One region of the Vreelandella arctica genome, then DNA from elsewhere that is predicted to be linked to it. Evidence: predicted binding sites of a transcription regulator. Region 1 holds the regulator's gene; each other region holds the start of a gene.
The links. The regulator sigma-54, encoded in region 1, starts transcription at its own class of promoters, with help from an activator protein. The targets are predictions, from matches to a motif close to TGGCACNNNNNTTGCTNT.
Positions count from the first base shown of each region.

Region 2: the regulator sigma-54 is predicted to act here: its motif matches at 1,859-1,876, upstream of urtA (urea ABC transporter substrate-binding protein).
Region 3: the regulator sigma-54 is predicted to act here: its motif matches at 1,791-1,808, upstream of V8L70_RS05780 (dimethylamine monooxygenase subunit DmmA family protein).

Region 1 covers NZ_JBANSN010000008.1:179,545-183,748, reverse strand. Annotated here, with positions in the region: gene rapZ (RNase adapter RapZ) at 1-388, opposite strand, end outside; gene V8L70_RS09960 (PTS sugar transporter subunit IIA) at 500-970, opposite strand; gene hpf (ribosome hibernation-promoting factor, HPF/YfiA family) at 975-1,283, opposite strand; gene V8L70_RS09950 (RNA polymerase factor sigma-54) at 1,382-2,797, opposite strand; gene lptB (LPS export ABC transporter ATP-binding protein) at 2,962-3,711, opposite strand; gene lptA (lipopolysaccharide transport periplasmic protein LptA) at 3,723-4,204, opposite strand, start outside.
Region 2 covers NZ_JBANSN010000009.1:149,652-153,855, forward strand. Annotated here, with positions in the region: gene V8L70_RS10810 (tripartite tricarboxylate transporter TctB family protein) at 1-18, shown strand, start outside; gene V8L70_RS10815 (tripartite tricarboxylate transporter permease) at 18-1,547, shown strand; gene urtA (urea ABC transporter substrate-binding protein) at 1,977-3,338, shown strand; gene urtB (urea ABC transporter permease subunit UrtB) at 3,431-4,204, shown strand, end outside.
Region 3 covers NZ_JBANSN010000005.1:15,368-19,571, forward strand. Annotated here, with positions in the region: gene V8L70_RS05775 (gamma-aminobutyraldehyde dehydrogenase) at 231-1,655, shown strand; gene V8L70_RS05780 (dimethylamine monooxygenase subunit DmmA family protein) at 1,888-2,493, shown strand; gene V8L70_RS05785 (PDR/VanB family oxidoreductase) at 2,490-3,458, shown strand; gene V8L70_RS05790 (heme-dependent oxidative N-demethylase family protein) at 3,588-4,204, shown strand, end outside.

The DNA of each region.
Region 1 (4,204 bases):
TATCCTCTAGCGTCTCCTCTTCTTTGTTGATCGCCTCTTCCAGGGTCATCTCGCTATCTCGGGTCAGCGGATGGCGTCGCCGGGTAGCGGAGTAACGTTCAAGCAGGATGCGGGCATCGGTGGTCAGGTAAATAACTTGAAAATCAATCTTACGCTGGCACAGTTCCTCTAATAACGTGGGCAGACGTTCCAGTGCGCCAGGTAAGTTACGCGCATCAATACTGACCGCCAAATGAGCGCGGTCGCCCTGATCGCGTAATTGATCCACCAACGACCCGAGCAGCATGGCGGGCAGGTTATCAATGGCGTAGTAGCCAAGATCCTCCAGCGCTTGTAAGGCGATAGATTTACCTGACCCGGAGCGGCCGCTAATGATCACCAGTTGCATAGAGTCTCGCTTTGCTTAGATCAAGCTGCATTGGGGGTGGTGGGCGAAGCATCAACTTAGCGTGTAAAATACCATTAGTTGGCTTTCACAACTTAAATTGGCGTTAACGACTTAGGACGTTGAATGCTCACGCATTTTGGCGGTAATAAGCTCAAGCAGCTCGCGCTGACTGCCTGCCTTGCGCAGCTGGTGGCGAGTATCCGCATCATTCATGATGGTCGCTACCTGGCCGAGTAGGGATAGGTGCGTGTCGTCTGCCTCTTCGGGTACAAGTAGGACAAACACCAGATCAACTGGGTCGCCATCAATGGCGTCGAAATCAATCGCTTCTGACAGTTTTAAAAAACCAGCGATAGGCGCCGAACAGTGCGGGCTGCGTGCGTGTGGGATAGCCACGCCATTGCCGATACCGGTGCTGCCTAAGCGTTCTCGACCGATTAACCGGCTAAACACTTCTTGGCTGTCCAGGCTGGGCGTATTTTGTGCGATAAAGGTGCTGAAAAATTCCAGCACCCTTTTTTTGCTGCCCCCGGGCACGTCGAACAGAACGCGTTCCGGGGGGAGTATGGTTTCCAACGTCATTGAATTAACGCACACCTGCGCCTTGGGCGCGGGCTTGTGCTTTTTCCTTATGTTTAACGAGTTGTCGATCGATTTTATCCGCTAGGGCGTCGATAGCGGCGTACATATCACTGTCGAGGGCTTCCGCATGTAAATCAGCACCTGCGGCGTGCAGTGTGCAGGCGGCCTGTTGGCGCTCTTTCTCCACTGATAAGGTGACTTGCACCGTGGTTATGTTGTCGTAATGGCGCTCTACACGTTCAAGCTTTTCGTTGACATAGTCACGCAAGGCGTCAGTCAGATCTACGTGATGACCAGTGATATTTACTTGCATTGACGTACTCCTTATCCATCGGACTGTACTTCGATTGTAACCCTTTTTGCCGCGTTGCAAAGCCCTTGTCGAGAGTTTCCCTTAATCGTTGACGAGTGCTAGCGAAGACGACGTCGTTCGCTGGACGAGAGGATGCCCATGGCTTCACGATATTTAGCCACTGTACGACGCGCTACTTGAATGCCGCCTTCATCCAGTAGCGTGACTAAGCGGCTGTCAGAAAGCGGTTTGCCCGGCGGTTCTTCCTGAATAAGTTTTTTGAGCCTGGCGCGAATAGCGGTGCTGGAGTGGCTGTCGCCATCTTGGCCGCTCACTTGGCTTGAGAAAAAGTATTTAAGTTCAAACACACCACGGGGCGTATGGATATATTTTTGCGTGGTGACCCGTGAAATCGTTGATTCGTGCATCTCCACGGCTTCTGCTATGTCAGCCAATATCAGCGGTTTCATGGCTTCTTCGCCGTGCTCTAAAAAGCCAATTTGCCGGGTGATAATTTCGCGACCCACGCGCAGCAGCGTATCGTTACGGCTGGAGAGGCTTTTGATTAGCCAGCGCGCTTCTTGGAGGTGCTCTTTAAGAAACTGGTTGTCCTGGCTTTTGTCCGCACGCTTTATCAAACTGGCATAATCGGGCTGAATGCGCAGCCGCGGCAAGGCTTCTGGGTTGAGCTCTAGGTGCCAGCCTTCGTGGTTATGGCGAACTACCAGGTCGGGCGTCACATAGCTGTCGGCGGTGTCACCGTAGGCGCTACCGGGGCGTGGGTCGAGGCTGCGTATCAGTTGAATGACATCGGTCAACTGCTCGTCGTCGAGCCCTAAGCGGCGCTTGAGTAGGCGTATGTCGTCTTTACCCAGCGCTTCAAGAAACTGGCGCACTAAGCGGCGAGCGGGGACGAGTAGCGGTGTGTCGTCCGGGAGGGCTGCGAGTTGCAGCATCAAACATTCGCGCAGATCGCGAGCAAAGATGCCGGTCGGTTCAAACTGCTGGAGTTTGAGCAGAATCGTTTCTACTTCGCGCTGGCTAAGCCCGTCAATTCCCTGGGCGCGTAGGCCTTCACGAATATCATTGAGCGGTTGGGTCAAGTAGCCGTTGGCATCCAGTGCGTCGATTAAGCTCTCTGCAACGAGCTGTTCACGAACACTGAAATCCGTCATGGCAAGCTGCCAAAGCAGGTGACCATGAAGGCTTTGTCCGGCGGCTTGGCGCTCAAAATCTGGGCCTTCACTGCTGTTGCCGCCCAGGCTGTTTGAATCTTGATAGGTATCTGACCAGTCGCTATCTACCGACAGTTCAGTGGGTATGCTCTCTGACCACTCCTCCTCTTTAGGCTCGCTGACAGCCTGTTCGCTGAATTCATCCTCTTGCTCAAGCATGGGATTGGCATCCAAGGCCTGCTGAATTTCTTGCCTCAGATCCAGCGTAGAGAGTTGTAATAGGGCAATCGCCTGCTGCAGCTGAGGAGTCATGGTCAGCTGTGTGCCAATACGCAGTTGTAGAGAAGCTTTCATGACCATCTGAGAACCACGCGTTAATCGGAAAGCTTCACCCTAGTGCGAGAGAGTATCGGTTGCAAGTGCAATAAACATGCCATTGGTAGTAAAGTTGTTGCAGAGCGCTATTTACAGAACCAAAAAATAGGTTTATGGGCAGGCAGTGATTGTAGGCGCCGCTGATCAGTTTAGAGGCGAAAATCAGCACCCAGATATACGTCTCTGACCTTCTGATTATCGAGAATGGCACTGGGTGAACCGCTGGCAATGATTTGCCCATCCCCAACGATATAGGCGATGTCGCAAATATCCAGGGTTTCACGTACGTTGTGGTCGGTAATCAGTACGCCAATATGGCGCTGCTTCAGCGCGCGAATGATGGTTTTGATCTCACCTACCGAGATGGGATCAACGCCTGCAAAAGGCTCATCGAGCAAAATAAAGGCGGGCTCAGTGGCTAGCGAGCGGGCTATTTCTACACGCCGACGCTCGCCACCCGAAAGGCTCATCCCCAGGTTGTCGCGAATATGGGTAATGTGGAAGTCTTCGAGTAGCGCTTCAAGGCGCTGTTCGCGGTCGCTACGGTTAAGCTCTTTACGGGTCTCGAGTATCGCCATAATATTATCGGCAACCGAGAGCTTGCGAAAAATAGACGCCTCTTGAGGTAGGTAGCCAATCCCTGCCGCTGCACGTTCGTGCATGGGGGCGCGGGTTAAATCCACATCGTCGATACCCACTTTGCCCGCGTCGGATTTGACTAGCCCGACAATCATATAGAACGAGGTGGTTTTACCCGCGCCGTTGGGGCCCAGTAGGCCGACAATGCTGCCTTGGCAGATCTCCAAATTGATGTCTTTAACCACTCGGCGGCGTTTGTAGCTTTTAGCCAAATGGTGGGCATAGAGGGTTTTGATCGGCGCGGTGTCAGCAGTTGCCACAGCTTTGCTCCCTATTGTTCAGGCTGAAGGGTCATACGTATGCGCTGGGGCTCGCTGCCGTCAACGTCAGAGCGTGCTTGAATCACTTCACGGTCAATAAAATACTCAAGGCGCCCGCCGGTGAACGTGTCTTCTAGCTGGATCAGCTCGGCTTGGTCAATCAGCTCTACGCGGCGCTCAGCGACGTGATAAATAATCCGTCGAGCCCAGCCTTCAGTGGGACCATCTTGGCCCTCCACTTGATGACGCAGGTAGGCGCGTTCACCGGTGGATGTCGCTTTCGATAGTTCGCCAGCCTCGTTGCGTTCGATCTCAACACGCTCGCCTCGCAACTGCATTTCGCCTTGGCGAATATCTACATCCCCGGTGTAAACGGCGGTGCCGGCCCGCTGGTCGAGATCTAAACGGTCAGCTTCCACTTCTACAGGGGCTTGTTGTGACGTTTGGGCCAGTGCCGATAACGGCATCGTGAGGGCAAAAAGAGTGGTGGAGA
Region 2 (4,204 bases), on a different contig from region 1:
TTCCTGGAGATGAACTAATGGAAACTCTAGGTTATTTGATGGATGGTTTTGGCGTTGCTCTGCAGCCCCATAACCTAATGTTCGCCTTGCTGGGTGCTTTTCTAGGCACCTTGATCGGCGCCTTGCCGGGATTAGGCCCAGCCAATGGTGTGGCCATCCTGATTCCGCTAGCGTTCAGTTTGGGGCTCGCACCAGAAACTGCCCTGATTATGCTGACCTCCGTGTATGCGGGTGCCATGTACGGTGGGCGTATTTCATCGATTCTGTTGAATATTCCCGGCGATGAACCGGCCATGATGACCTGCCTTGACGGGTATCCTATGGCCCAGAAGGGCAAGGCTTCCGAGGCACTGGCAATCTCTGCCGTAGCCTCCTTTATCGGTAGTCTAATCGCCACTATTGGTTTGATTCTGCTGGCGCCACTGCTGGCTAATTTCGCCCTGACGTTCGGTCCGGCAGAATATTTCGCGCTCTTCCTGCTGGCGTTCGCTACCTTAGGCGGCATCACCGGCAAAAACCCTATCAAAACGGTAGTCGCCGCCAGTATTGGCCTAATGATCGCCACGGTGGGTATCGACAATACCGGCGTGCAGCGCTACACCTTCGGGGTGCTCGAACTTTTTGAAGGCGTGGACTTCATCATTGCTATCGTCGGTCTGTTTGCCATTTCCGAACTGCTGTTCTTTATTGAGGAGCGCGCAGGCGGTGGTAAGGAGAAGATGAAGGTCAACAAACTTTCGCTCTCATGGAAAGATATCCGCGAAATTCTACCCACCAGTTTCCGTGGCGGGGTGCTGGGGTTTGTTGCCGGTGTGCTACCGGGCGCCGGTGCTTCGTTGGGTAGCTTCATCAGCTATACCCTTGAAAAACGTGTGTTGGGTAAGAAAGGCTATTTTGGACAAGGCGACCCGCGTGGTGTGGCTGCTCCCGAAGCTGGCAACAACGCCGCTTCGAGCGGTGCTTTGGTTCCCATGCTAACCCTGGGTGTGCCGGGTAGTGGTACTACCGCAGTACTCTTAGCGTTGTTGATTTCGCTCAATATCACCCCTGGGCCATTGATGTTCACCCAGAATGCCGACATCGTCTGGGGCGTGATCGCAGCGCTATTGATCGGTAACTTTTTGCTGCTGATCCTTAACATTCCGTTGGTGGGCATCTTCGTCAAGCTGCTGTCCGTGCCGCCGATGTACTTGCTGCCGATCGTCACGATGATTGCCTTCGTGGGTATCTACTCGATCAGTAACACCATCTTTGACCTCTACTTCATGGTGGCCTTTGGGGTGGGTGGTTATGTCCTGCGCAAGCTTGAGATTCCGCTGGTGCCAGTGATTCTTGGCTTGTTGCTGGGGCCTGAGATGGAGAAGAACCTGCGCCATGCCATGGATATCTCCGACGGTGACTGGATGATTCTTTGGGATAGCGGTCTGGCTATCGGCCTTTGGGTCTTTGCTGGATTGGGCTTGATCTTGCCTTATATTGTGGGACCTCTCCTGCGTCGAGGGATGAAGGGGGCAACGCCTACGTCAGGCTCGCCTGAAAGCGATTAATACTTAGAGAAGTCATCTTGAGCAACGGGGCGCCGACGAAAGTCGGCGCCCCGTTTTTATTAGTATTACCTCTGAAAGATGGACAGGCTCTTTTTCTACTGTTTTTTGTAACTAAAGAGTAAGTATTAAGTTTCTAAATTGTATATGACTAGTCTAAGTACCGAGTTGGTGCAGTGTTTCTTATTGGTGCATTGTTAAGGTGCTTCAACAACAACTTTGCGCTTCATATTGGTGCGTTTGATGATAATTAGGAATATTTTAAGATATCTAAGTGGCTGATTAGTTAAGTATAAGTGAACGTTGTGCCAATCTGGCGCATCCCTTGCAAGTATTAATGGCTAGTGGACGTATTGGGGGAGCTAACACAACAACCCCAAGTGCGAAGCCAACCATCAAGCCCCAATCATAAGGGGTGCAAGGAGATTAACAATGAACACTCTCAAACGCTCGACACACCCGCAACGATTCCTTTCAAGTGGCCGTTTCGCGACCGCTTTATTCACCGCCGCCATCATGGGTGCCAGCACCCAGGCCATCGCTCAAGACGATGACCCGATTAAAGTCGGTATCCTGCACTCCCTCTCCGGCACCATGGCGATTAGCGAAACTGTCCTTAAAGACACAGTCGAAATGCTTATTGAGCAGCAGAACGAAGCCGGTGGTTTGCTGGGCCGTCAGTTAGAAGCCGTGGTGGTTGACCCAGCGTCCAACTGGCCGCTGTTTGCCGAACGTGCCCGGGAGCTACTAGACCAGGAAGAAGTGGACGTGATTTTCGGCAACTGGACGTCGGTTTCGCGTAAATCGGTACTACCCGTCGTAGAGGAACTTAACGGTTTGCTGTTCTACCCGGTGCAGTATGAAGGCGAAGAGTCGTCAGAAAACGTCTTTTACACCGGCGCGGCACCTAACCAGCAGGCGATTCCTGCGGTTGAGTATTTGATCAATGAAGTGGGTATTGAGCGCTTTGCGCTGGTCGGTACCGACTATGTCTACCCGCGCACCACCAACCGTATCCTCGAAGCGTTCCTCAAGGATGAACACGGCATCGCGGATGAGGACATCATGGTCAACTACACGCCTTTCGGTCATTCCGATTGGCAGAACATCGTGGCCGAAATTCGCCGTTTCGGTGAAGAGGGCAAGCCGACTGCGGTGATCTCGACAGTGAACGGCGACGCCAACGTACCGTTTTACACCGAGCTTTCCAACCAGGGCATCGACGCTGCCGATATTCCGGTCATCGCCTTCTCGGTAGGTGAGCAGGAGCTTACCGGTATCGATACCGGGCCGCTGGTGGGCCACCTGGCGGCATGGAACTACTTCATGAGCGTCGATAACGATGACAACTACGACTTTATCGATGCCTGGATTGAGTACACCGGCGACGATATGGCGGTGACCAACGACCCGATGGAAGCACACTACATTGGTTTCAACATGTGGGCCGAAGCGGTTCGCAAAGCGGGCACCACGGACGTCGATACCGTTAAAGACGCCATTATCGGTGTGACCGTGCCTAACCTCTCCGGCGGCTATGCGGCGATGATGCCCAACCACCACATCACCAAGCCGGTGCTGATCGGTGAGATTCAGGACAACGGCCAGTTCGACATCGTGTGGCAGACGCCCTCTACCGTGGCAGGCGATGCCTGGTCGGACTACCTGCCTGGCTCGCGTGACCTGATTGCCGATTGGCGCAAGCCGATGGAGTGCGGCAACTTTAACGTCGTGAACGGCTCGTGCGGTGGCAGCACCGCAGCAGAAGAAGCCGAAGCGGCACTCGCTGAGTAAAACATAACCCCCTTGCCGCGCCGTGATTTTAATAGTTGGCGCGGCAAGGAGCACGCTATCTTTCCCTCTTAGATAACCAAAGGAAGAACCCCATGAGGCGTTTCCTTTCCTTGGCGTTGCTCTGCTTCCTGCTGTTGGGTGTCACCCTTACCGCGCAGGCACAATCAACAGACGCCGCCAGCAGCGCTGACAACGACAGTGCTGCAATTGAGCTTTTAGAAGCACTGGACGTTGAGTCCTACACCGCCAAAGGCGAAGCCATTACCGCGATTTTGCAAAGCGACGATGAGCGCGCACGAGACTGGCTGCAGGCCTTACTGGATGGCCGCTTACAGCGCACCGAAGACGGCCGCTTTGTCCTGGTATTGGAAAACCGCGGCCGCGACTGGCCGGTGGCCGATGTACTGACCGGCGAAGCGCTGGGCGAGATGTCCCGTCGTGATCTGGAGCGTATCGGCATCAACAACAACCTGCGCAATCAACTGCGCAGTGCCATCGCGGTCGTTGACCTCTACTCGCCTAATGTGGAGCGCCGCCGTACCTCGGCCGAGCGGCTGTTAGGTGAAGTAGATGGTGAGCTGGTGCCCACCCTCGACGACTTGATCGAACAGGAAGAGGACGAGCAGGTGCGCTACCGGCTAACTCAGGCCGTGGCGATCTACCGCGCTGAAGCGGGTGAAATGGCTGGGGTTGAAGCGCTGGACGGCAGTCTTCACCCCCGCTCTCGCGTGGCGTTGAGCCGGGCAGCCAATAGCGATGATCCCGTTGTCGCCAATGCCGCTGCCGCTTCCCTGGCGGGCATTGAGCAGCAGCTCAAGATCAATCGCGGTCTGGAGACGCTCTATTTCGGCTTGAGTCTTGGCTCG
Region 3 (4,204 bases), on a different contig from region 1:
AAGGCTTATCTAAGGCTTTGGTCAAAAAACCTAGTTTATTATCTTATAGGAAAACATTGGCTATCAATCCATCCATCTCATTGCCTTTTTCTATCTAAAATTTTCATTGACAGGACAGTTGTAAAATGTAAAAAAATTAAGATATAGTTTTAAATGATTTAGTTTTGCGGTCACTGGTGTGCTATCAACCACCAGCTGTCCTTCTGGCAATAATAACCTAGGAATGCATCATGCAAACCCAAATGCTGATTAACGGGCAGTTAGTAGAAGGGCTGGGCAGTCCGTACGCTGTGTACAATCCTTCAGAGGGTACAGTGTTGGTGAAAATCCCTGAGGCTAGCAAAGAGCAGGTTGACGCTGCTGTAATCGCAGCGGATCAAGCTTTCGAAAGCTGGTCGCAGACGCCACCCAAGGATCGCGCCCGATTGCTACTAACGTTAGCAGAACGTATAGAAGCTAAGGCGGAGAGCTTGGCGCGTTTAGAGTCCCAGAACTGCGGCAAACCTTTCCAAGCAACCCTTGACGATGAGATCCCAGCTATCGCCGATGTGTTCCGCTACTTCGCTGGTGCTAGTCGTTGCTTGACGGGCTCTGCTGGTGGTGAGTACCTGCCAGGGCACACCTCAATGATCCGTCGCGATCCGCTTGGAGTAGTCGCATCTATCGCGCCTTGGAATTACCCATTAATGATGCTCGCTTGGAAACTAGCCCCCGCCCTAGCTGCTGGTAACTGCGTAGTGCTCAAACCATCCGAGCAAACCCCGCTAACTGCTTTGGAACTGGCGCGGCTCATGGTCGACCTCTTTCCTGCCGGTGTAGTAAACATTCTTTCTGGATGCGGCCCTAGTGTAGGAGAGCCGCTAGTTAATCATCCCAAGGTGCGCATGGTCTCATTGACTGGCTCTATCGCTACCGGGTCAAAGATCATTGCCAGTACAGCCAGCAGCGTGAAGCGTACCCACATGGAGCTGGGTGGAAAAGCCCCTGTACTGATCTTCGATGACGCCGACATAGATGACGCCGTCGAAGGTATCCGTGCTTTCGGTTTCTACAATGCCGGCCAGGACTGCACTGCGGCTTGCCGCCTGTACGTTCAAGATGGCGTTTACGACGCTTTCGTCAGCAAGCTCGGTGAGGCAGTGGCCACTCTGCGCCATGGTCTGCAGGATGATCCCGAGACTGAATTGGGCCCACTGATTACCTTTGATCATCTACAGCGTGTAGAAGGCTTTGTCGAACGCGCTAAAGCCTTGCCTCACATCCGTGTAGTGACTGGCGGTAAGCGAGTCGAGGGAGCAGGCTTCTTTTTCGAGCCGACTGTGCTAGCTGATGCTCGCCAGGAAGATGAAATTGTACAGCGTGAAGTATTCGGACCCGTCGTCAGCATAACGCGCTTCAGCGATGAAGCGCAGGCCTTGGCCTACGCCAACGACTCGGATTACGGTTTAGCCTCTTCAATATGGACCAAGGATATTGGCCGTGCCAACCGTTTGGCCTCGAGGCTGCAGTACGGCTGTACGTGGGTCAACACTCACTTCATGTTAGTGAGTGAAATGCCGCACGGCGGTATGAAGCAGTCCGGCTTTGGCAAAGACATGTCGATGTACGGATTGGAAGATTACACCTGCGTACGTCATGTGATGTTTAAGCACTGAAATGGTGCGTCTGGCACCAATTAGGTGCGAACCTTACTCTTTTATGTTCACTTACTTAATCAAATAAAAGTCTCCGGCTTGTTAAAAACGCATTAAAGTGGTCATAAAATAAAACATATAAACTCATATGTAATATGTCACGAATTATGCTTTTTATCTTGCAGCAGTTTGAGAACCGAACTTCATTGTTGCCGCAACACTTATGCGGTAACGGCTTAAGAGGTATATCACGATGCTTATTACCGGTATCAAAAGCCGTCCGGTCTATGACCGTCTGAGCCCAATGTCCAGTGGTACGAGCCACCTGATCGCAGGTCAAGGCAGCGGTGGTGAGGCAATGCTGCGACTGTACGCAGAAATGTCGCCCACACAACGCCAACAAAGCACCTTTTTCTACTCTACGGAGACATTCTCGGGTCATAGCCATTTGCAAGCACTGCAAGAGACAGAAACTAACGGCCTTGAAGTTTTCGCCAGCAACCAAGCGTTGATGGAAGCCCTGGCGCAGAAACTGAATGAGGCTCATATGGGCACCCGACTCTACTTAAGCGGTTCGGAGAGCTTCATAGGCACTGCTATGCAAGCGGCCAATGCCGTCGACCTGACCCCCGATGAAGTTTTGCGTGAGCACAGCGGTACTCTTGTGCGAAGAGTTTGGTGCGTCCACTGCGATACCTATACCGAAAACGTGACTTATCGGGTGTTCACTTGCCCCGGCTGTCAGTTTGATCTTGTGGTACGCGATCACTATTCACGAAGGCTAGCCGCTTTCCAAGGCGTTAAGGCTGACGGTGAAGTCCCGGGCGAACTACCAGATTCAGAGGAGCTTGATACATGAATAATCAAAACGGCACTATAAGTGTCCGCGTTACCCGCATTGAGTGTCTCACGCCTGAGATTAAGCGCTTTACCCTTATCGATCCTGACGATAAGCATTTGCCAGCCTTTTCCGGCGGTAGCCATGTGGTCGTGGTTCTCCAGGATGGTGACAAGACTTATCGCAACGCTTACTCATTAATGAATTCACCCTACGATTCCAGTGCCTATCAAATCGCCGTGCGCCGGGCACCTGAAAGCCGAGGTGGCTCTCAGTGGCTGCACGACAAAGTTTGTGAAGGCGACTTGTTGGAAATCATGCACCCGGCAAACCTATTCCCGCTGGCCAAGCATGCTCGACATCACCTATTCATTGCGGGTGGCGTTGGGATTACCCCGGTGTATTCGCAGTTGGAAGAGCTGCAACTTAAGCAGGCTTCCTTTGAACTGCATTTGGCTGTAAGAGGCCCGGAGCACTCAGCTCTTGGCCTGGAGCTGCAGGCTCGATATGGCAAGCGTGTCCATCTTTATATTCAGGGGCAGGATGGGCCCATGGATATACATGACCTCCTTGCCGAGCGCCCGCTGGGTAGTCACGTCTATGTATGCGGCCCAGATGGCATGATAGAGCAAACCATTGAAAGGGCTCATGACTTGGGCTGGACTAACAGCCACATCCACTTCGAACGCTTCGTCGAGCAAGGGTCTACTGGACAACCCTTCAGCGTCACCCTCGCGCGACAGGGGGTGACCATCGAAGTGCCTTCCGAACAATCACTGCTCGAGGCTGCAGAACAGGCCGGCTACAAATTGCCTTACCTGTGCCGTGGTGGTGCCTGTGGTTATTGCGAAGCCAATGTGCTGGAAATCGAAGGCGAACTGGATCACCGCGACGACTGGCTCAGCGAGGAAGACAAACTCAGCAAGCGTAAGTTTATGCCTTGCGTATCTCGGGCTAATTGTAGCCGTCTGGTCGTAGACCTCTAACAGGAGAAAAACAAGATGACTGTATTCAAGCCGATCGAGACCTATGCCGATCAAGCCTCGAACCATACTTACAAGAATAGCCGCGAGGCGGTTCTGCGCTTGCCCTTTCCATATCCAGAAGATCAGTATATGTACTCGATGAACGTCGAGCCCCATGTCCCTTCCGGCACTGGTGCACTCCGAGCTCAATTCGACATTGACGAACATTACATCTCGGAATGCCACCACCGTGCACAGACACTTGATGCTCAGCCGGGCGTCCACTACTCAGCTCTGCCACACATGATGGAGGCTCAGTGGGATTTGCTTGAGCTATTAATGGAATCGTATTCGCGCGATTTCCCGGAGCATTTCACTCTGGAGAAGAGCGGTAGCCAATGGCACTGGATCAATCGTCCTCTGAATATTGATGATACTTTCACCTTCGGGGACACAAGTACCCTGCCTATGGATCCTATGGAATACATCACCCGCCAAGCTCAAGGCGAGTTCATTCTCCTTGAAGAGCGTGACGAAACTTTAGTCATGGGGGCTGGCATGGCCACGCAGCGAGCGGATTATTCACTGCGTTTCAATTTAGGCATGAGCTTCATGGAGTTTCACGGGCCAGTCCCCAAGCTACATGAAATGGGCATTCTGGAAAGGGCATTGAAGTTTCTGCTTCGACTGCGCTCAGACCACCCGGTTCGTCGCACTAACTGGTCTGTCACCGTTAATCCTCGCCTTGAAACGTCAGCCGAAACCCT